One region of the Pseudooceanicola sp. NS-SX9 genome, then DNA from elsewhere that is predicted to be linked to it. Evidence: riboswitches for the same ligand, from Rfam matches in the RefSeq annotation. Region 1 holds a riboswitch; each other region holds the start of a gene.
The links. Region 1 has a riboswitch for cobalamin ahead of AC2ITM_RS21495 (glutaredoxin domain-containing protein). Riboswitches for the same ligand answer to the same signal wherever they lie in the genome.
Positions count from the first base shown of each region.

Region 1 (5,562 bases):
ATTCGATCCCCTCGCCGGTGGCCAGCGCCTCGCCGCGCAGCAGGCGCAGCAGCTGCGCCACGATCTGCAGGCACAAAAGGGTCGTGCCCAGCGTCAGCACGCCCTGCGGCCAGGCCAGCGGAATGCGCACCACCGAAGCCGAGGTCGAGCCGCGCAGGAACGACAGCCAGGCCGCCTGGCCAAGCGCCCAGGCCAGCGCCACCGCGATCACCAGCCCCACCAGGCAGGCCGCCACATCCAGAAGGCGCGCGGGCCCCTCGGGCAGCACCTCGCGCAGGGCCGTCACCCGCACATGAGAGCCGCTTTTCAGCGCACTGGCCGCCGACAGCATGAACGAGGCCCCCATCAGGTAGGCCGAGACATCCCAGGAGAAATCGAGGCTGGTCAGGAAGAGGTTGCGCAGCACGATCTCGGCGCCGACCAGCAGGAAGATCCCGAACAGGCACAGCGCGGCCAGCACGTTGGCCAGCCCGCTCAGCCAGTCGACGGGCCGGATGAAGGTATCGAAACGGGAGGGGGACATGGGGTCTCCGGTCGGAAGGAAAAAGGGCCGGCCCCGGGAGGGAGAGGCAGGGCCGGCCACACGGTCAGGCGGCGGGGATCAGTTGCCGCGCACCGTCAGGTAGGTGTCGATATAGGGGGCGGCCTCGGGCACGCGCTTTTCGAAATCGGCCCAGAGGGGCTTGGCCTTCTCGATCAGCTCGGCCTTCAGATCCGAGGAGGGGGCGGTGATCTCGACGCCGTGGTCCTTCAGGATGGCAAGCTTCTTGGCGTCCTCGTTATGCGAGTTCAGCCAGAATTCGCCTTCCATCTGCGCGGCGGCGGCCTCGATCGCCTTCTGGTCCTTCTCGGGCAGTGCTTTCCATTCATCCAGATTGACCGTCAGGATGTCCGACGAGGCCTGCCAGTTGAAGGTGTTCATGTATTTCATGAATTCCCAGAACGAGCCGTCGACGCCCGACGAGGACGAGGTGGTCACCGCATCGATCGTGCCCGCCGCCAGCGCCGGGACGACCTCGCCCCAGGGCATCTGCACGGGGGCCGCGCCAAGCGCCTTGAAGAAGGCCTGGCCATTGGCATCGACGACGCGGATCTTCAGGCCCTTCAGGTCCTCCAGCGTCTTGATCGGCTTCTTGGTATAGACCGCCTGGCCGGGCCAGGGCACGATATACAGCAGCTTCTGGTTCATCTTGGCGGCCGCCGCCTCGATCATCGGGCGGGTGAACTTGTGCAGCAAGGCCAGGTCCGCCATCGTCGGCGCCATGTAGGGCAGCGATTCCGCACCCAGAGCAGGCACGTCACCCACCTGCTGGCTCATCAGGATCTCGCCCACAGGCACCAGGCCGTCGCGCACCGCGGCCATGCCTTCGGGCCCCTTGATGCCAAGCGCACCGCCGGAATGCACGGTGATGTCGACATCGCCCTTGGTCATCTCGCGGACCTTGTCGGCGAAGGCCTTTGCGTCCTCGGTCTGGAAGTTGCCATCCGGCCAGACGACCGACATGTCCCATTTGGTTTCCGCCATCGCCGGCGCGACCAGACCGGCAGCCAGAAGCGTGGCCAGTGCCACTTTGCGTGCAAATTTCATGCTGTTTTCCCTGTTGCTGGAATCGCCTCGCTGGGGAGGCTTGAGATTTCAGTACACCGGCGGTATCCCGAATTAAGGGTTTCAGGCGGATTTACCCCGGGTATCCGCCGGACTTTCCAATATTCCGCACAATAATTGCGCAAATAGGCGCGAATGACAGGGACTTCAGGATGGACCGCACGATCGACCTCAACTGCGACATGGGCGAAAGCTTTGGCGCCTTCACCGTCGGCGACGATGCCGCGATGCTGGATCTGGTCTCGACCGCCAACATTGCCTGCGGCTTTCATGCGGGCGATCCGGTCGTGATGGCGCGCACCCTCAGGATGGCCCGGGAAAAGGGCGTCTCGGTGGGGGCGCATCCGTCCTTTGCCGATCTCTACGGTTTCGGGCGGCGGCGGATCTCGGGCGAGCGCCCCGAGGACCTGGAGGCGCAGCTGGTCTACCAGATCGTCGCGATGCAGGGCATGGCGCGGCTTGAGGGCCACGCGATGACCCATGTGAAAACCCATGGCGCGCTTGGCAACATGGCGGCGGTCGACCGCGACCTGGCCGAGCTGTGCGTGCGCGCGGTCAAGGCGGTGGACCCGAGGCTGGTCTTCATCTCGCTGCCCTATTCAGAAACCTATGCCGCCGCCGAACGCGCCGGGCTGACCGTCGCCTGCGAGATCTATGCCGACCGCACCTATACCGACACCGGAGAGCTGACGCCGCGCAGCCAGCCCGGCGCGGTGATCCACGATCCGGCGCAAAGCCTGGACCAGGTGCTGGAGATGGTGGTGAACGGCGTCATCCCGACGACCGGCGGGCAGCGCCTTCCGGTCGCGCCCGCAACGCTGTGCGTGCATGGCGATACCCCGGGTGCCGTCGGCATGGCGCACCGTCTGCGCAGCGCCCTGGCCGAAAACGGCATCGGCATCGCCCCCTTCGCACGCCCCTGACCCAAAGCGCCTTCCGCAAGGTCATATGCCCGTCAGTGCCTTGCGAAACAGGCCCCTCCCCGCCCCTGCCTTCGGCTGGGATCAGCTGGGCTGCGTCTGCATATTGACGTCACTATTCGAAAATGATCTACATATAGATGCTTCAGGTGTCGCGGGACATTGTTCCGCGGTGAAAAGGGAAGCCGGTGAAAATCCGGCACTGCCCCCGCAACTGTAAGCGGCGAGCCACGCTCTTGCGCCACTGGGTGTCCCCGGGAAGGCGAGCGCCGGTGTCGACCCGCGAAGTCAGGAGACCTGCCCGGAGCCCAGGATTTGACCCGAACGGTGGGTTCGGGGCGTGTCAGTGTCTCCGGGCCGCGTTGGGCGTTCCGGTCCGTGCGCGTCCCCGCCTGCCGTCCTGACCGAAGGACGCGCCATGACGATCATCGTCTATTCAAAACCCGACTGCCGGCAATGCCTGGCGACGCAGCGTGCGCTGAAAGCGCATGGGCTGTCCTACCGGCTGGTCGATCTGACCCAGGATGCCGCCGCACTGGCGCGTCTGAGCGCCCTTGGCCACCGCCAGGCACCCGTGGTCGAGGCCACGACCGGCACCGGCCCCCAAAGCTGGTCCGGCTTTCGCCCCGATCTGATCGCCCGGCTGGCCTAGCGCCATGGGCAGCCTCGTCTACTTTTCCTCGGCCAGCGGCAATACCGCACGCTTCGTGGCCCGGCTGGGCCTGCCGGCGCTGCGCCTTGGCGCGTCAGGCCCCCTGCCCGACGCGCCGCCGGCCTATGTGCTGATCTGCCCGACCTATGCCGACGGCCAGGGCCGCGGCGCCGTGCCGCCGATGGTGATCCGCTTCCTGAACGATCCCCGCCGCCGTGCCGGGCTGCGCGGGGTCATCGCCACCGGCAACCGCAGCTTCGGTACCACCTATGGCCTGGCCGGCCGGATCATCGCCCGCAAGTGCCAGGTGCCGCTGCTGTGGACGCTGGAACTGGCCGGCACCGACATCGACATCGCCCGCGTCTCGCGCGGGCTTCGGACCTTCTGGAGCCAATCATGCCCGACGATCTAGTCCAGCCGCTGAGCGCCCCCGACTACCGCGCCCTCAACGCCCTGCTGAACCTGCCCGATGCCACCGGCCTGCCGCCGGTCTCGGCCGACCGCGAAGCCGCGCGCCAGTATATCCTTCAGCATGTCCTTCCGGGCAGCCGCCGCTTTGCCTCGGACGACGCCCGCCTGCAGTGGCTGGTCGAAGAAGGCTATTACGATCCCGCCGCCCTGGCCCCCTATCCCCCGGAGGTCCTGCGCCAGGCCTATGCGCGCGGCCGCGCCCATGACCACCGGTTTTCCAGCTATCTCGGCGCGCTGAAATTCTACACCAGCTACGCGCTGAAGACCCGCGACGGCGCGCAATACCTGGAGGATTTCACCGACCGCGCCGTGCTGTGCGCCCTGGTGCTGGCGCGCGGCGACCACCAGCAGGCCTTCGCGCTGATCGACGCGATCCTCTCGGGTCGGTTCCAGCCCGCCACCCCGACCTTCCTCAACGCCGGACGACAAAGCCGCGGAGAGCTGGTCTCGTGCTTCCTGCTGCGGCTGGAGGACGACATGGAAAGCATCGGGCGTGGCATCGCCTCGGCGCTGCAGCTTTCGAAACGCGGTGGCGGGGTGGCGCTGCTGCTCAGCAACCTGCGCGAACAGGGGGCACCGATCAAGGGCATCTCGGGGCAGGCCTCCGGGGTGGTCCCGGTGATGAAACTGCTGGAGGACAGCTTTTCCTATGCCAACCAGCTGGGCGCGCGCCAGGGCGCGGGCGCGGTCTACCTGCATGCCCATCACCCCGACATCCTGCGCTTTCTCGACACCAAGCGCGAGAATGCCGATGAAAAAATCCGCATCAAGACCCTCAGCCTGGGGGTGGTGATCCCCGACATCACCTTCGAGCTGGCCCGCACCCGCGCGCCCATGCACCTGTTCTCGCCGCTCGACGTGCAGAAGGTCTACGGTTGCGCCCTGTCCGAGATCCCGGTCAGCGAGAAATACCACGAGATGGTCGCCGATCCGCGCATCTCCAAGACGGTGATCGACGCCCGCGCCTTCTTCCGCACCCTGGCCGAAATCCAGTTCGAAAGCGGCTATCCCTACCTGATGTTCGAAGACACGGTGAACCGCGCGAACCCGGTTGCCGGGCGGATCTCGATGTCGAACCTGTGCTCCGAAATCCTGCAGGTCAGCACCCCCTCGGCCCTCTCCGAGGACCTGGGCTACCGGCACATCGGCAGCGATATCTCCTGCAACCTTGGCTCGCTCGACATTGCGAAGGTGATGCGCTCGGGCGATCTCGGCGCCACGGTCGAGACCGCCGTGCGGGCCCTGACCGCGGTCAGCGAGATGACCTCGCTCGACTGCGTGCCCTCGATCCGGCGCGGCAATGCGGAAGGCCATGCCATCGGGCTGGGGCAGATGAACCTTCACGGCTACCTTTCCGGGCAACGGATCCACTACGGCAGCCCCGCCGCACTCGGCTTCACCTCGGTCTACTTCGCCGCCGTCACCTACCATGCGCTGCACGCCTCGATGTGCCTGGCGCGCGAACGCGGCCAGAGCTTTCGCGGCTTCGCCGACAGCCGCTACGCCTCCGGCACCTATTTCCAGAAATACACGGAACGCGACTGGCTGCCGGAAGATCCGACAGTTGCGCGGCTTTTCGCGAACCAGCCGCTGCCCGGTCGCGCCGACTGGGCCCGGCTGCGCGACGCGGTGCGCCGCCATGGCCTTTACAATCGCAACCTGCAGGCCGTGCCGCCAACCGGCTCGATCAGCTACATCACCCATGCGACCGCCTCGATCCATCCGATCGTCGCGCGGATCGAAATCCGCAAGGAAGGCCGCCTTGGCCGGGTCTACGCGCCAGCCCCGGGTCTTGACGCGGCCAGCCTGCCCTATTTCCGGGACGCCTACGAAATCGGTCCCGAGGCCCTGATCGCGACCTATGCGGCTGCGACCGAACATGTCGACCAGGGTCTGTCGCTGACCCTGTTCTT
Region 1 covers NZ_JBXXRN010000005.1:93,125-98,686, forward strand. The annotation lists gene AC2ITM_RS21480 (TRAP transporter small permease) at 1-523, opposite strand, end outside; gene AC2ITM_RS21485 (TRAP transporter substrate-binding protein) at 602-1,588, opposite strand; gene AC2ITM_RS21490 (LamB/YcsF family protein) at 1,759-2,529, shown strand; cobalamin riboswitch at 2,657-2,845, shown strand; gene AC2ITM_RS21495 (glutaredoxin domain-containing protein) at 2,945-3,178, shown strand; gene nrdI (class Ib ribonucleoside-diphosphate reductase assembly flavoprotein NrdI) at 3,183-3,590, shown strand; gene nrdE (class 1b ribonucleoside-diphosphate reductase subunit alpha) at 3,575-5,562, shown strand, end outside.

Region 2 (5,562 bases), on a different replicon from region 1:
GCGCAGGATGTCATGGGTGCGGATGACCTGCGAGAGGTGATCGCAATAGGCCTTGGGATCGCGGATTTCCGGCAGCGGCACGACGAAGCTTTCGAATTCGTCATGGTCGTGATCGTGGTGGTCGTCGTGATCATCGTCGTCGTCGTCATCATGGTGGTGATGATGGTGATGGATCTCGTGACGGGCTTCCATGTCGGCCTCGGCGGCGATGTTCATGCCCAGCAGCACCTCGGCCGGCAGGGCGCCCATGGAGGAGGAGACCACCTGCACCGCGTCGCGGGCGCCGTCCCTGAGCGTGGCCATGGTGGCCAGCAGCTCTGCGTCGCTCATCAGGTCGGCCTTGTTGACGACGATCATGTCGGCGCAGGCCAGCTGGTCCTCGAAGAGTTCAGACAGGGGGGTGTCGTGGTCGATGCTGTCATCGGCTTCGCGGGCGGCGGCCACGGCGGCCTCGTCCTGGGCAAAGCGGCCCTCGGTCACGGCCTTGCCGTCGACCACGGTGACAACGCCATCGACGGTGACCTTCGTGGAGATCGCCGGCCAGTTGAAGGCGCGGATCAGCGGCTGGGGCAGGGCAAGGCCCGAGGTCTCGATCACGATATGGTCGGGGCGGTCGGGACGGGCCAGCAGTTTCTCCATCGTAGGGATGAAGTCTTCGGCGACGGTGCAGCAGATGCAGCCGTTCGACAGCTCCATGATGTCTTCTTCGCGGCAGGTGGCGTCGCCGCAGCCGCGCAGGATGTCACCGTCGACGCCCAGGTCGCCGAATTCGTTGATGATGAGGGCAATGCGCTTGCCGCCGGCATTCTGCAGCATGTGGCGCACGAGGGTCGTCTTGCCGGCGCCAAGGAAGCCGGTGATGACGGTGGCGGGGATCTTTGCGGGCATGGAAGCCTCCCGAAGGGAACGGATCAGAAGCGGAAACGGCGGGCCCCCCTTTGGGGACCCGCCGCGACAGGGGGAAGGCGCGATCAGGCCGCGTCGTAGAGGCGGGGCGTCGTCAGGCCCGAGCCGCGCAGGCCCTTCAGCGACTTGGCCGCGGCCAGCACCGCGAGGTCTGCGAGCGGTTCCACCAGCACGACCAGCATGTAGGCGCCGCCGAAGCTGAAGACCGAGGCCGTGGTCGTGGCCGAGAAGCCCTGCCCGTAGAAGGCCCAGAACGCCACCCACAGCACCACGCCGCCCTGATATGCTGTCGAGAGCGCCAGCGCGTCGCGGTACTTGATGTCGACATAGGCGGTCGAGCGCGGGATCAGCCGGTCGGCCAGCGCCTTCAGCGCAAAGAGCGGCACCAGCAGGGTCGTCACGTTGGCGCCATATTGCGGCAGGTCGAAGGGGGCGAAGAAGACGCCCTGCAGCAGCAGCCCGAAGGCCAGGCCAAAGGCCGCGGGCGCCGCGCCCAGCATCAGGAACAGGGTCGAGCCGAGGATGAAATGCACCTCGGAGATGCCCACCGGATAGTGCGGCAGCACCTGGAAGAAAGTGAAGACGGCCGCCGTTGCCACGGCACCGCGTGCCGCCAGGGACGCCAGGCCCTTTTCCTTCAGGCCCGCCGCGGCGGTCTTCAGCCAGTAGGCGCCGGCGCCTGCGGCCGTTGCATAGGACAGGATCATTTTTGCGGGGCTGATCAGCCCCGGTTCGATATGCATATCGCACTCCTTGGGCCGTCACACCCGACAGCCGGTTCGGTTTCTCTACACGGCCGGTCTCCTGGCTTCGCGGGTCGTGGCGCTCCTCTGCCTTCCCGGCCCGGAGGGACCAGTGGCGTCTTTGAGGGCGCTCTCCGCTTCACAGTCGCGGGGGCGGCTGCGGCTGCAGGCCCCTGGTTGGGTCACCCGTTCCGCATTCCCGTTTCATCCCGAGGCGCTTGGGCGCCGTGTCGGGAACCGTATGGGATATCTTGTGGCGTGCAGGCCCCCCCGGCGTCAAGGCGCTTTGCCGCCGCTGCCCGCGCGGAAAGGGCGGGAAACCGCAGAAGATACCCCCCGAAACCCGCAATATCTTGGGGAGAAGCCTGTGGACGATCCCATATCGGGTAAGCCGGACGTTGACAGCCCCGCCCCGCAGCCGCACCTTTGTCGCAAGTTTCCGAATGCAACCTGACGTAGAAGGGCCCTTCCGTTGCGCTTTTCCCGCCTCCGTCTCACCGGCTTCAAGAGCTTCGTCGACCCGACCGAGCTGGTGATCAACGCGGGCCTCACCGGGGTGGTGGGGCCGAACGGCTGCGGCAAGTCGAACCTGCTGGAGGCCCTGCGCTGGGTGATGGGCGAAAACCGTCCCACCGCGATGCGCGGCGACGGGATGGAAGACGTGATCTTTGCCGGGGCCTCGACCCGGCCCGCCCGCAACTTTGCCGAGGTCGCGCTGACCATCGACAATTCGGACCGGCTGGCGCCCGCCAGCTTCAACGATGCCGACCAGCTGGAGATCGTCCGCCGGATCACCCGCGACGTGGGATCGGCCTACAAGGCCAATGCCAAGGACGTGCGGGCGCGCGACGTGCAGATGCTGTTCGCCGATGCCTCGACCGGGGCGCATTCGCCGGCGCTGGTGCGGCAGGGGCAGATTTCCGAACTGATCAACGCCAAGCCCAAGGCGCGCCGCCGCATCCTGGAAGAGGCCGCGGGGATCTCGGGCCTCTATCAGCGCCGCCACGAGGCCGAGCTGAAGCTGAAGGGGGCCGAACAGAACCTGGCCCGCGTCGATGACGTGGTCGAACAGATGGCCCAGCAGCTGTCGTCGCTGGAACGTCAGGCGCGTCAGGCGGCGCGCTACCGCGCCATCGGTACCGATCTGCGCCAGGCCGAGGGGATGCTGCTGTATCGCCGCTGGCGCGAGGCCGACGAGGCGCGCAACCTTGCCATCGCCGCCCTGCGCGGCGCTGCGACCAACACCGCCCAGGCCGAACGCCTGGCCCGCGAGGCCGCCGAGGCCCGCCTGCGCGCCGATGACGCCCTGCCGCCCCTGCGCGAGGAAGAGGCCATCGCCGCCGCCATCCTGCAGCGCCTTTCCGTCCAGCGCGACAGCCTGTCGGACCAGCAGGCCCGCGCCCTGCAGGCCATTGCCACCCTGCGCAGCCGGATCGAGCAGCTCTCGCGCGACCGCGAGCGCGAGGCGGGCCTGAACCGCGACGCGGGCGAGACGATCGAACGCCTCGACTGGGAGGCCCGCGAACTGGCCAAGGCGGGCGATGGCCATGCCGATGCCCTGGCCGAGGCGCAGGAGCTGGCGCTGGAAGCCGCCGAGGTGCTGGGCGAACGCGAGGGCGATCTGTCGACCCTGACCGAGGATGTCGCGCGCCTGGCCGCCCGCCACCAGTCCGCCACGCGCTTTCTGGATGACAGCCGCAAGATGCTGGCCCGCAGCGAGGCCGAGGCAGGCCGCGCCCGCGAAGCCGTGGCCGAGGCCCGCGGTGCCGCCGCCCATGCCATCGAAGAGGCCGAGGCCGCCGCCGAAGCCGAGGAGATCGCCCGCGGCCGCGCCGAAGAGGCCGAAGAGACCCTGGCCACCGCCGAAGCCGCCCGCGCCGAGGCCCAGTCCGCCGAGGCCGACACCCGCGCCGCGCGCTCCTCGGCCGAGGGCGAGGTCAAGGCCCTGCAGGCCGAGGTCGCGGCGCTGGCCCGTCTGGTCCAGCGCGATGCGGTCGAGGGCGGCCAGCTGCTGGATCTGCTGCGGGTGGCGCCGGGCTATGAAAAGGCGCTTGGCGCGGCGCTGGCCGATGACCTGCGCGCCCCGGTGATCACCGGGACCGACCCCTCGGGCTGGCTGGAACTGCCGGGCTATGACGCGACCCAGCCGCTGCCCGTCGGTGCCGTGCCGCTCTCGGATCACGTCAGCGCGCCTGCGGTGCTGGCCCGCCGCCTGTCGCAGATCGGCCTGGTGTCGGCCGATCAGGGGGCGGCGCTGCACCCCGCCCTGCGCCCCGGCCAGCGTCTGGTGACGGTCCAGGGCGATCTGTGGCGGTGGGACGGCTACCGCGCCGGCGCCGAGGACACCCCCTCGGCCGCCGCCCTGCGCCTTGAGCAGCTGAACCGGCTGGAAGAATTGCGCGCCGATCTGGACATGGCCGAGGCCCGTGCCGAAACCGCCCGCGCCGCCCATGACACCCTGGCCGAACGGCTCTCGGCGCTGACCGCTGCCGACAAGGCCGCCCGCCAGGCCCGCACCGAGGCCGACCGCGCCGTTTCGGATGCCGCCCGCCGCCTGTCGCGCGCCGAGGCCGAACGCAACCTCTCGGCCTCGAAGCTCGAAAGCCTCGGGCTGGCCGTCACCCGCCACGAGGCCGACGCCACCACCGCCCGCGAACAGCTGGCCGATGCCGAGGCGACGGTTGCCGGTCTCGATGATCTGGACGAGGCCCGCGCCGGGATCGAGCAGATCCGCATGGCGGTCGAGGCCGCGCGCATGGCGATGATGTCGCGCCGCGCCGCCCATGACGAATTGCGCCGCGAGGGCGAGGCCCGCACCCGCCGTTCGCAGGAAATCACCAAGGAGGTCTCGGGCTGGCGGCTGCGCCTTGAAAGCGCCGACCGCCGGATCGCGGAACTGGACGAGCGCCGCACCGAGGCCGAGGCCCAGCTGGACGAGGCCATGGCCGCCCCCGAGGAGCTGGCCGCCAAACGCGAAGAGCTGACCGAGGCCATCGCCGCGGCCGACCAGCGCCGCGCCACCGCCGCCGATGCCCTGGCCGCCGCCGAAGCCACCGCCCGCGAGGCCACCGCCACCGAACGCGACCTGGAACGCACCGCCTCCGAGGCCCGCGAGGCCCGCGCCCGCGCCGAGGCCCGCGCCGATGCCGCCTCCGAGGCGGTGACCCAGGCCGCCGAACGCATCTCCGAGGCGCAGGAGATGACGCCGAAGCAGCTGCTGGACAGCCTCGACATGGGCATCGACGCCATGCCGCCCTCGGATCAGATCGAGGCCGAGGTGAACCGCCTGAAACGCCAGCGCGACGCGCTTGGGGCCGTGAACCTGCGCGCCGAGGAAGACGCCCGCGAAGTGCGCGAGGAACATGACACCCTGGTCACCGAAAAGGCCGACCTGGAAGAGGCCATCCGCGCCCTGCGGAACGGCATCTCGGGCCTGAACCGCGAGGGTCGCGAACGCCTGCTGACGGCTTTCGAACAGGTCAACGCCAGCTTCTCGACCCTCTTCCGGCACCTCTTCGGCGGCGGCGAGGCCAAGCTGGAACTGGTGGAAAGCGAAGACCCCCTCGATGCGGGCCTTGAAATCATGTGCCAGCCGCCGGGCAAGAAGCTCTCTACCCTGTCGCTGCTGTCAGGCGGCGAACAGACCCTCACCGCCATGGCCCTGATCTTTGCGGTTTTCCTCGCGAACCCGGCCCCCATCTGCGTTCTGGATGAGGTCGACGCGCCGCTCGACGACGCCAACGTCACGCGGTTCTGCGACCTCCTGGACGAGATGTGCCGCCGCACGGAAACCCGCTTCCTGATCATCACCCACCACGCCGTTACCATGGCGCGGATGGACCGCCTCTTCGGCGTGACGATGCAGGAGCAGGGCGTCAGCCAACTGGTCTCGGTCGATCTGAAGAAAGCCGAA
Region 2 covers NZ_CM170818.1:3,369,839-3,375,400, reverse strand. The annotation lists gene cobW (cobalamin biosynthesis protein CobW) at 1-888, opposite strand, end outside; gene AC2ITM_RS16035 (energy-coupling factor ABC transporter permease) at 972-1,649, opposite strand; cobalamin riboswitch at 1,684-1,906, opposite strand; gene AC2ITM_RS16030 (chromosome segregation SMC family protein) at 2,122-5,562, shown strand, end outside.
Region 2: another riboswitch for cobalamin. It lies ahead of AC2ITM_RS16035 (energy-coupling factor ABC transporter permease); the one in region 1 lies ahead of AC2ITM_RS21495 (glutaredoxin domain-containing protein).

Region 3 (5,562 bases), on a different replicon from region 1:
GGTTTCGCCCCGCATCTCTGGCGGGACCAGCGGGATGATCGAGCGGATGAAGCCGTAGAAGCAGGTGCCAAAGCCCATGCCCACCACCGCCAGCGCCACCAGATACAGCGTCAGGCTGCCCGCCAGCACGCCTGCCAGCGTGCCCAGCGTGCCAAGCGCCAGCGCCGAGGTGCCGAACAGCACCACCTGACGCGCGCTGTAGCGCCGTGCCAGAAAGCACGACAGCGCCCCCATGCCCGACAGCAGCGTCACCACCAGGCCCTGCACCACGACGCTGTGGATGCCGAAGACATGGCCCACGATCAGCGCCCCCAGCGACAGGTACAGCCCCCCCGTTGCCCAGCCCGCAAAAAGCGCCGGTGCCCCTTTCCAGAACGGTCCGCGCACCGCCGCCGGCAGGCCCACCTGAGGGCGCAGCGCCTGCCACAGCCCCTCGTGCCGGGGCGAGGTCTCGGGCAGGGCCCAGATCAGCACTGCCAGCACCAGGCTGATGACGGCAAGACCGTGGAAGATGTCCGCCTTGGGTGCCACCAGCAGATCCATCGCAAAGCCCGAGGCCAGCGCCCCCAGGGCCAGTCCGACCAGCGGGATGACCGAATTGCAGACCGCCGCGATGCCGGGCAGACGGGGCGGTTCCAGATCCGTGATCGTGGCCGAGAGCGTCGACATCAGCAGCCCGCAGGCCACCCCCTGCAAGGCCCGTGCGCACAGCAGCTGGGTGACGGTGCCCGAGATCTCGAAGCCCACCGAGGCCGCGGCCAGCAGCGCGAATCCCGCGCTCAGGATCGGGCGGCGGCCCAGGTGGTCCGACAGCGATCCCAGCACCAGCAGCGTCGCCAGCAGCACCAGCGCATAGATCGCGAAGACCGCCGACATCATGAAGGCCGAAAATCCCATCTGGCTTTGCAGCAGCGGATAGAATGGCGAGGGCGCGCTGGCGCTGGCCATCATCAGCGCGCTGCCGGTCAGCACGATGGCAAAGCCCGCGTGGTCCCGCGTGATGGGGAAGGTCGGGGAAAGGGGCATGAGGGCCTCAATGGTTCGATATGTTTCGAACCATTGCCTAGTTCCCTTCCCGCGAAGGTTCAAGTATATTCGAACCATGTCGACGGAAAACACCAGCCCCGATCTTGTCCATCCGCCGGAAGAGGCGATTGTTCTGACGCAGGTGCTGTTTGCGCTCAGTGATCCGGCACGTCTGGACATCGTGCGGCAGCTGCGCGACGGGCCGGTGCTGATGGCGCGCTGCAATCTGATGGATCCCGACGTGGCGAAATCGACGAAATCCCACCTGTTCAAGGTGCTGCGCGAATCGGGCGTGATCCGCAACGAACCCCAGGGCCGCGGCCGCCTGCTGAGCCTGCGCCGCGAGGCGCTGGACCGGCGCTTTCCCGGCCTGCTGGACGCGGTGCTGACCGCCCCCTGAGGGGGGCCGACAAAAACTTTCGGAAAGATTGAACCGGCGGGCATCTTCTCCCGTATCCCTTGCATTCCGGCGCTGCAGGCGACCGGAGCAACGGAGGAGGATCCCATGTTCAAGACATTCGCCCTGACCGCCACGCTGGCGGCGCTGTCCCTTGGTCCCGTGCAGGCGGCCGGCATGGCCGACAACCCGATGGTGGGCAGCGCGCCGATGTATGCCGACAAGACCATCGCCGAGAACGCCAGCGCCGCGCCCAACCTGACCACGCTGGTGGCGGCGGTGCAGGCGGCAGGGCTGGCCGAAACGCTGATGGGCCCGGGGCCCTTCACCGTCTTCGCGCCGACGAACGAGGCTTTCGCGATGATCTCGAAGGCGTCGATGGACCAGTTGCTGATGCCCTCGCACAAGGAGCAGCTGAAGCAGATCCTGCTGTGCCATGTGGTGGCGGCCGAGGCGTTCTCGACCACCATCGCGGGGATGATCTCGGATGATGGCGGGATGCATGTGGTGCCGACGGTGGGGGGCTGCAAGCTGCAGGCCTACATGGAAGGCGGCGCGCTGAAGCTGAAGGACGAGAACGGCCGCGTCGCCACCGTGACCACCGCCGATGTCGACCAGTCGAACGGCGTGGTGCATGTGATCGACCGGGTGCTGCTGCCGCTGGGCCAGGCCGGCTGATCCAGCCTGACGGCGATGACCACGGCGATGACCACGGGGGGCGCCATCTGCGCCCCCGTTTGTGTGGCCTGGGCGGACGTGGGGTCTGCACGAAATCCGATGGCTGGGCCCTTGTCGCAGCATGGGGCCTGGCGTATCCCGAAAGGGTCTGGTGCCCCGTCTCTTATGGGGGGGATAATCGGGAACGCGGTGCAAATCCGCGACGTGCCCAACGCTGTAAGGTGGACCGGGCGGCACGATGCCACTGGCCCCCGGGGCCGGGAAGGCGCCGCACGGGGCGAAGCCAAGTCAGAAGACCGGCCAGGCAGGACGGGCCCGGGTGCGCGGACGGCACCCAGGGCTGCATGTTGTCAGACGGGGGTTACGTCATGATGCTACCAGGCGGGCTGCGGCCGGCAGGTCCCTTTTCCGAAACCGAACGCGACGCGGTCTACCGCGCGATCAACGAACGGCGCGACGTGCGCAGCCAGTTCCTGCCTGACCCCATCCCCGATGAGGTGCTGATGCGGCTGCTGGGGGCGGCCCATGCGGCGCCCTCGGTGGGGTTCATGCAGCCCTGGAACTTTCTGATCCTGCGCAGCCCCGAGGTCCGCGCCCGCATCCGCACCGCTTTCGAGCGCGCCAATGACGAGGCCCGCGACATGTTCGAGGGCGAGCGGCGCGAACTTTATTCCAAGCTGAAGCTGCAGGGGATCGAGGACGCGCCGCTGAACCTGCTGATCACCTGCGACCGCACGCGCGGCGGCAAGGTGGTGCTGGGGCGGACGCATTGCCGGGACACGGATCTGTATTCCACCGTCTGCGCGGTGCAGAACCTGTGGCTGGCCGCCCGCGCCGAGGGCATCGGGGTGGGCTGGGTCAGCATCTTCCATGACGACGAGCTGCGCGCGATCCTGGGCCTGCCCGATCACGTCGTGCCGGTGGCCTATCTGTGCCTGGGCCGCGTCAGAGAGCTGTATTCCGCCCCCGAGCTGGAAATCCACGGCTGGCGCAGCCGCCTGCCGCTTGAGCAGATGATCTTTGAAGACCGCTGGCCCTCAGACCAGGTGCAGCCTGCAGGCGATGGCGACGGCCTCTAGCAGGGTACGCGCGCCCAGCTTGCGGCGCAGGTTGGCGCTGTGCAGGTCGACCGTCGGCACGGTGATGCCCAGATCATAGGCCAGCTGGTCGCGGCGGCGCCCCTGAACCAGCCCGCGCAGCACGTCGCGTTCGCGCGCCGTCAGCCCGGGATGGTCCTGCGGCGCGGCAAGGGCTGCGGCCACGGCCGCAGGCGTGTCGCTGGTCACGATGATCAGCACCCGCCGACCGCCCTCGGTGCGGGGCAGCAGGTTCAGCCGCAGCGCCGGCAGCAGCCGTCCGTCGGCGGCGCGCGCCGGCGCCAGGTCCAGCATCGCGGCCTCGGGGCGGTCGCGGGTGGCAGCGCCCACCGCATGGGCAAAGCGCACCGCCCCGGCGCGCCCGCCCGCCATCAGCACCCGGCGGTGCTGCAGCACCAGGCCGGGATGCAGCGACAGCAGCGCCTCGGCCGGGCCGTTCAGACGCAGCAGGCGGCCCTCGTGGTCCAGCTCGTACATCGGGGCGCCGTCTTCCAGGCTGTGATCGGCGGCGGCGATGCGGTGCACGGCACTGCGCGCCAGCTCTCGGCGGATGCCGTGCATGCGTTCCAGGTCGCGGCTGACATGCTGCAGGCAGGCGATTTCCTCGTCCGAGAAATCTTCGGCCCGCTGCCCCTTGTGCAGTGCCGTCACCACCCGGCCGTCGCGGGTGTCCTGCACCATGCCCAGGCACCAGAACCGGTCCTGGCCGGTCCGGCGGACGAATTCGTTGTAGATCACGCTGTCGCGGTAGGTCTGGGCCGACACGAATTTCGACAGCCGGACGGCGCCGATGCCCGCCAGATCGTCCGTGACCTGGTGCATCCACAGGTCATGCTCCAGCATTTCGGCGTAATAGGCGTGGATGTCGGGCATCGAATCGGCGCTGATTTCCTGGAAATCCCCGGGATGTATCCAGAAAAACACCGCCGAGGGCACGTTCATCTGCGCCGCCATCCGTGCGGGCAGCGTATCGAACAGCGCGTCATCCAGGGCCGCGTCGTAGATCTCGTGATGGCTGAGGGGCCGGGCTGGACGAGGCGGCATCCGGGGCGCTCCGTGGCGATGGACCTGCGCCAGAGGATGAAAACGCTCCCGGTGCGTGTCAATATCCCGGAGGGCCCCTGCGCAGCCATGCCGCGCGGGGGCGCCCGGGTGCCTCAGATCACCCGCACCTGCATCTCAAGCGGGCAGAGATCGTACAGCTCCTTGATCTTGGAATTGTAAAGACCGATGCAGCCATCCGAGGACTGCCGCCCCACCTTGCGCGTGTCGGGTGTGCCGTGGATCGCATAGGCGGGCCAGGTCAGGTACATGGCATAAAGCCCCATCGGGTTCTCGGGGCCGGGGGGGATTGGCTTCCAGTCGGGGTGGCGTTCCAGCTGCGAGGGTGTGGGCGTCCACGAGGGCCCCGCCTTCTTGCGCACGATCCGGGTGTAGCCGCGCCGGGTCAGGTCGGCCGACATCGGCACCGAGGTCGGGTAGATCCGGTAATCGCTGCCGTCATGGTTCCAGTAGTGCAGGGCGCGGGATTCGGTATCGGCGACAATGGCGCCGGTCTTCAGGCTGTCGAAATGGTCGCGCCAGTCCTGGGCCATGAAGCTGGAGATATTGTGCCGCGCGCCCTGAGGCGTGGTGCCGGCAGCGCGCGCCAGCCCCGGCAGCGCCACGCCTGTGGCGGCGGCGGCCGCGGTGATCAGCGCCCGGCGCCGGCTGAGAAGAGGGGTCATCCGTTGTCCTTTCTGCTCGATGAGGCCGGTTCTGCATTCCTGCCTTAAGCCAGCCTTAAGGCGCCCCTCGCACCGGCGGGGTCTTGCCCGGGGCCTTGGCGGCCCCCGCCCCCGGGGCTTAAGACTGCCTTAAGCCCGGCGCGCGATCCCGTGGCGGTGTAGACGGAGGCAAGATGCGGATCCTGATCGTCGAGGACGATGCGGTGCTGGCCGATGGCCTGCAGGTGGGGCTGCGGCTGTGCGGCTTCACGGCCGATCCCGTGGGCACCCTGGACGAGGCCCGCAGCGCCCTGCGCACCGCGCGCTTTGATGCGATGATCCTGGACGTGATGCTGCCCGACGGGCTGGGCCTGGATCTGCTGCGCGAGATGCGCGCGGGCGGCGACCCGCTGCCGGTGCTGCTGTTGACCGCCCGCGACCGGGTCCGCGACCGGGTGGCGGGGCTGGACCTGGGGGCCGATGATTATCTGGGCAAACCCTTCGACCTGGAGGAACTGGCGGCGCGTCTGCGCGCCCTGCTGCGCCGCCGCGACGGCCGCAGCCAGGCCTGGATCACCTGGAACGGCCTGTCGATCGACCCTGCCACGCTGTCGGGGCACCGCGGGGCCGAGCCTCTGGCCTTCTCGCGGCGCGAATT
Region 3 covers NZ_CM170818.1:1,796,067-1,801,628, forward strand. The annotation lists gene AC2ITM_RS08545 (MFS transporter) at 1-1,026, opposite strand, end outside; gene AC2ITM_RS08550 (ArsR/SmtB family transcription factor) at 1,103-1,426, shown strand; gene AC2ITM_RS08555 (fasciclin domain-containing protein) at 1,532-2,101, shown strand; cobalamin riboswitch at 2,248-2,407, shown strand; gene bluB (5,6-dimethylbenzimidazole synthase) at 2,470-3,180, shown strand; gene AC2ITM_RS08565 (helix-turn-helix transcriptional regulator) at 3,139-4,242, opposite strand; gene AC2ITM_RS08570 (L,D-transpeptidase) at 4,356-4,925, opposite strand; gene AC2ITM_RS08575 (response regulator) at 5,099-5,562, shown strand, end outside.
Region 3: another riboswitch for cobalamin. It lies ahead of bluB (5,6-dimethylbenzimidazole synthase); the one in region 1 lies ahead of AC2ITM_RS21495 (glutaredoxin domain-containing protein).

Region 4 (5,562 bases), on a different replicon from region 1:
TGGACATCACCGCCTCGGAACCGGTCGTCACCAACAACACCTACATCCTGATCCACCGCGGCAAGGAAAACGAGCAGCTGGTGGCCGATGTCAACAAGGCCCTGGGCGAGCTGCGCGAGGATGGCACGCTCGACAAGCTGTCCGAGAAATACTTTGGCGAGGACGTCGCCAAGTACATGAAGCTGGACTGATCCGACGCGCCGGTCCCCCAGGGGACCGGCCCCCCCTCTCTCTGGAAAGGAGTGCCAGTCCGTGGACCTGAGCACGATGCTCCCCGAGCTTCTGTCGGCGCTGCCGCTGACGCTTGCCATCATGTTCGTGGCCATGGCCGCGGGCTTCTGCCTGGCGCTGGTCGCGACGGTGTTGCGGATCCGCCGGATCCCGGTGCTCAGCCAGCTGGCCGATCTTTACGTCTCCTATGCGCGCAGCGTGCCGGTGGTGCTGCAGCTGTTCGTGGTGTTCTACGGGCTGCCGGTGCTGTTTTCCGCCTTCGGCATGGCCGACATCTTCACCTCCAACGTGGCGGCGATGGTGGGCCTCAGCCTTTATCACGGCGGCTACCTGTCCGAGGTCATGCGCCCGGCCTATCTGGCGGTCGAGAAGGGCCAGCACGAGGCCGCGGATTCGCTGGGCTACACCTTCGTGCAGAAGCTGCGCCGCACCATCGGGCCGCAGGCGGTGCACATCGCGCTGCCGGGCTATGGCAATGCCATCATCTACCTGATCCACAACGTGGCGCTGGTGATGTACATCGGGGCCGCCGACGTCATGGCCACCGCCCACCTTGTGATGGAACGCGACTACAACCAGTATCAGTTCGAAACCTACCTGGTGCTTGCGGTGCTCTATTCGCTGCTGTGCCTGATCGCCTGGGCCATCATCCGCCTGTTCGAGCGCCGCTCGGCCCGCTACGTGACCGGGGGCCCGCGTCTGGCGGTGCGTCCCTCGGCCGGCGTCTGAGACGGAAAGGACCTGATCCATGTTCGATGCTTCCATCCTTCTTCCCGATTTCCTCAGCATCCTGTCGGCCGTGCCGGTGACGCTGGCGATGGCGGTGACGATCTTCATCCTGTCGACGCTGCTGGGCGGGGTGCTGGCGCTGTGCGAACACCGCCGCATCCCGGTGCTGCGCCAGCTGGTCACCGCCTACAAGGTCGCCTTCAAGGGCGTGCCGATGGTGGTGGTGATCTTCCTGGCCTATTACGGCCTGCCCGACGCGCTTGAGTTCCTGGGCAGCCTGGTCGGCATCGAGACCACCGGCCAGATCCCGAACTGGGTGACGCTAGTGCTGGCGCTGGCGGCCTGCGTCGCGGCCTTCCAGGCCGAGGTGATCAAGGGCGCGCTGAATTCCTTCGACACCGGCCAGTCGGATGCGGCGAAATCGCTGGGCTACAGCGGCTGGCAACTGTTCCGGCGGGTGATGCTGCCGCAGATCATCGTCTCGGCGATCCCGGACCTGGCGAATTCGGTCATGGTGATCATGAAGGCGCTGTCGCTGGGTTTCGCCATCGAGGTGATCGACATCTTCGCCCAGTCGCAGCTGACCGCAGCGCTGAACTTCTACTACCTTGAGGCCTTCGTGGTGGCGGTGGTGATCTACATGGTCATCGCCTATCTGGTCACCCAAGGCGCGGACCGTCTGGAAAGCCACCTGCGCCGCCGCAGCTGATACCCCCTGCCCCGAAAAGGCGAAGGCCGGCCCCCCTCCGGGGACCGGCCTTTTGCATTCGGGCGGGGGCATGTCCCGCGCCGGGCGTCAGCCGGTGCGGACCTCGACCTCGTCCAGGCGTTTCAGGCGGTAGATGGCCCAGGACACCGCCCAGGCCAGCAGGAAGGTCGCGATGATGGCAAAGCCGAGGTTGTTGAAGTTGTCGTCCAGCCCCGCGACCAGCGACCAGAAGCCACCCGTCAGATGGAACTGTTCGCGCAGCAGGCCCAGGGTCTCGACCCCGCCGATCAGCACCGCAACCAGGATCGAGACCAGCGTGATCGTCATGTTGTAGTAGATCTTGCGCATCGGCTTGACGAAGGCCCATTCATAGGCGCCCAGCATCATCACCCCGTCGGTGGTATCGACCAGCGACATGCCCGCGGTGAACAGCGCGGGAAACACCAGGATCACCCAGATCGACAGGCCGTTGGCCGCCTGGGCCGCGGACACGCCGAAAACCGCGACCTCGGTCGCGGTGTCGAAGCCCAGCCCGAAGAGCACGCCCAGAGGGTACATGTGCCAGCTGCGGGTGACAAAGCGGAAGGCCGGGCGAAAGAGGCGCGACAGCAGCCCGCGATTGCCCAGCAGCATGTCCAGGTCTTCCTCGACATAGGTGCCACCGGCGCGGATCCGGCGGTAGTTGCGCCAGATCGACAGGAAGATGGCGATGTTCATCGCCGCCACCAGCAGCAGGAACAGCCCCGAGACCAGCGTGCCGATCACCCCCGACACGCCCTGGAAGGCCGGGAAATCCCCCAGCACCGTCGCCGCCACCGCGACCGCCGTCGCGGCGATGATGACGACGCTGGAATGACCCATGGCAAAGCAGAAACCGACCGTCACGGGCCGCTGGTTCATCTGCATGAGCTTGCGGGTCACGTTGTCGATCACCGCGATATGGTCGGCATCGACGGCATGGCGCAGGCCCAGCCCATAGACCACCAGCGCGACCCCCAGCAGCGTCGGCTGGTTCCAGAACGCGACCAGCGCCCAAAGCCAAGCGCCTGCATTCATCGCCAGCAGCAGCGCGTAGATCGCGATCAGCCGCGGACGCAGCTCGGGCGCGGTTTCGTTGAAAAGACGGGACAAGGGGCTTGGCATTGGTCCTCCTCTGCCTGACGCATCCGGTGTCATAGCAGAGAAGCCGCGCCGCACCCATGCGACCCTGGCGTTCCGGGACACCCCGCCCGAAACTTCCACCGTGACGTTTGCGATGGCAGGTCTCCTGGCTTGCGGATCGACGCCGGAACCGGCCTTCCCGGGTCATGGCCCAGTGGCATCATCGGTCCGGCTTTCCGCCTACAGTTGCGGGGGCAGCCGCGGCATGGCGCCCAAAGGCACGGCACCGCATTCCCTATTCTCCCCCGAAGGGGAACCATCACCGTCTCTATGCGCCAGGATGACCGTCGGATCAATGCCCCGTGGCCGCGCCGGCAGGGCGGCGCCGGCAGGGATTGATCGACCCCCGGCCAGGGCGCCCTGGCCGGGGATGCGGGCCTAGCGCGACAGCGCCACCACCGGATCCAGCCGCGAGGCGCTATGCGCAGGCAGGTAGCCAAAGACCACCCCCACCAGGCTGGAGCTGGCGAAGGCCAGCAGAATCGTCACCGGCGAGTAGATGAAGGCATAGTTCGGCTGGAACAGCGAAATCACCGGCCCCGCCGCCAGCGCGATGCCGACGCCGATGACGCCGCCCAGCAGGCAGACCAGCACGGCCTCCAGCAGGAACTGCACCAGAATGTCGGCCTGCCGCGCCCCCACGGCCATGCGCACGCCGATCTCTCCCACCCGTTCCGAGACCGACACCAGCATGATGTTCATCACCCCGATGCCGCCCACCACCAGGCTGATCACCGCAATGGCCGCAATCAGAAAGGTCATGGTCTCGGTTGTGCTGGTGATGGTCTTGCGGATGTCGTCGGTGTTCAGGATGTTGAAATCAACCGTGCCATGGCGCCGCTTCAGCAGGTTCGACACCGCCTGTTCGGCGCTGTCCATGTCAACATCATCCGCCACCCGCAGGGTGATCGAACGCAGCGAGCTGCTGCCAAGAAACCGTGATTGCACCGTGGTATAAGGCAGGTAGAACGACGGGTTCCCCGACGAGCCGAAGCCGTTGGCCTGGGCCTCGACCACGCCCACGACGCGCATGGCGACCTGGCCCACGATGACCACCTGGCCCAGCGGATCGACATGCAGCGGATCGAACAGCGCGGTCTTGGCATTGCCGTCGATCACCACGTCCTGGGTATAGTTGCGCACCGCGCTTTCGGTGAAATACTGCCCCTCGACCAGCTTGGTGCCCTTGACCGAGAAATAGCCCGCGCCGACGCCGTTCAGCAGGGCGCTGGCCTCCTTGTTGCCAAAGCGTGCCACCCCCGAGGTCGAGACCGTCGGCGTCACCGCCGCCACATAGGGCAGCGCCGCCAGCGCATCGGCATCACCGACCGACAGCGTGGTGATCCGCCCGGAATGCGGATCGCCGAAACCGCGCCCGGCGAAGATTTCCAGCGTGTTGGTGCCGAGGTTCGAGATGTTCTTCAGCACCATCTGCCGCGAGCCCGCCCCAAGCGCCACCACGCAGACCACCGAGGCGATGCCGATGATGATCCCCAGCATGGTCAGCACGGTGCGCAAACGGTGCGCGTTCATCGACCGCAGCGCCATCAGGAAGGCTTCGCGCAGGCGGTCGCGCCCCTGACGCAGGTGGCTGGCAAGGCCGGCCGCGGGCGCGGTACGCAGCGGCGCCGCATCGGTCTGCGTGGCGGGCTGCGGCCGGAAGGCGGGGTTGGCGCGGTCGTCGATGATCACGCCGTCGCGGATCTCGATGATGCGTTCGGCCTGGCGGGCAACGTCCATGTCATGGGTGACGATCAGGATCGTGTGCCCCTCGGCGTGCAATTCGCGCAGGATGCGCAGCACCTCGTCGCCGCTCTGGGTATCAAGGGCGCCGGTGGGTTCATCCGCCAGGATCACATCGCCGTGGTTCATCAGCGCCCGCGCAATGGAAACCCGCTGCTGTTGGCCGCCCGACAGCTGGCCGGGGCGGTTGCGCAGACGCTCGCCCAGGCCCAGCCTTTGCAACAGGCGCCCGGCGCGGTCATGGCGCGCAGGCCCCGGCAGGCCCGCGTAGATCGAGGGCATCTCGACATTGCCGAGGGCCGTCAGCTCGTTCAGCAGGTGGTAGCGCTGGAAGATGAAGCCGAAGTGGTCGCGGCGGGCCGTGGCCAGTTCGTCCGCCTGCAGCGCCGAGACATCGCGGCCGAACAGCCGGTAGCGCCCGGCGCTTGGCGTATCCAGGCAGCCGATCAGATTCATCAGCGTCGACTTGCCCGACCCCGAGGCACCGACGATGGCCACCATCTCGCCGCGGCGGATCGTCAGGTCGACGTCGCGCAGCACCCAGGTTTCGGCATCACCCGCCGGATAGACCTTGCCCAGGCCCGAAAGCTCGATCACGGCATCGGGGCGGGCGGCGGCAGGGGCGTCTTGCGATTGCATGTCCATCATCGCCTCACGGACGCGGCCCGCCGGGGCCGCCACCGCCCATCGGCCCGCCCATGGGCGAGCGCATCCGGGTATTGCTGCTGGTGCTGTCAGAACCGCCCTCGCCCAGCACGACCGTCTCGCCCTCGGTCAGGCCCGAGGTGATCTCGGCCTGGCTGAGATCATCAAGGCCCACCGTCACCTTCTGCGGCCGGGGATGGCCATCGGGGCCCAGCACGTCGACAAAGCTGGCGTTGCCGCGGCTGCTGACCGCCGAGGACGGCACCAGCAGCACGTTCTTCGCCGAAGCCGTCACGATATGCACCTGCGCGGTCATGTAGGTCAGCAACCGGCCGTCGGGGTTC
Region 4 covers NZ_JBXXRN010000003.1:197,665-203,226, forward strand. The annotation lists gene AC2ITM_RS19475 (transporter substrate-binding domain-containing protein) at 1-191, shown strand, start outside; gene AC2ITM_RS19480 (amino acid ABC transporter permease) at 253-960, shown strand; gene AC2ITM_RS19485 (amino acid ABC transporter permease) at 980-1,669, shown strand; gene AC2ITM_RS19490 (HoxN/HupN/NixA family nickel/cobalt transporter) at 1,757-2,812, opposite strand; cobalamin riboswitch at 2,910-3,106, opposite strand; gene AC2ITM_RS19495 (MacB family efflux pump subunit) at 3,209-5,212, opposite strand; gene AC2ITM_RS19500 (efflux RND transporter periplasmic adaptor subunit) at 5,226-5,562, opposite strand, start outside.
Region 4: another riboswitch for cobalamin. It lies ahead of AC2ITM_RS19490 (HoxN/HupN/NixA family nickel/cobalt transporter); the one in region 1 lies ahead of AC2ITM_RS21495 (glutaredoxin domain-containing protein).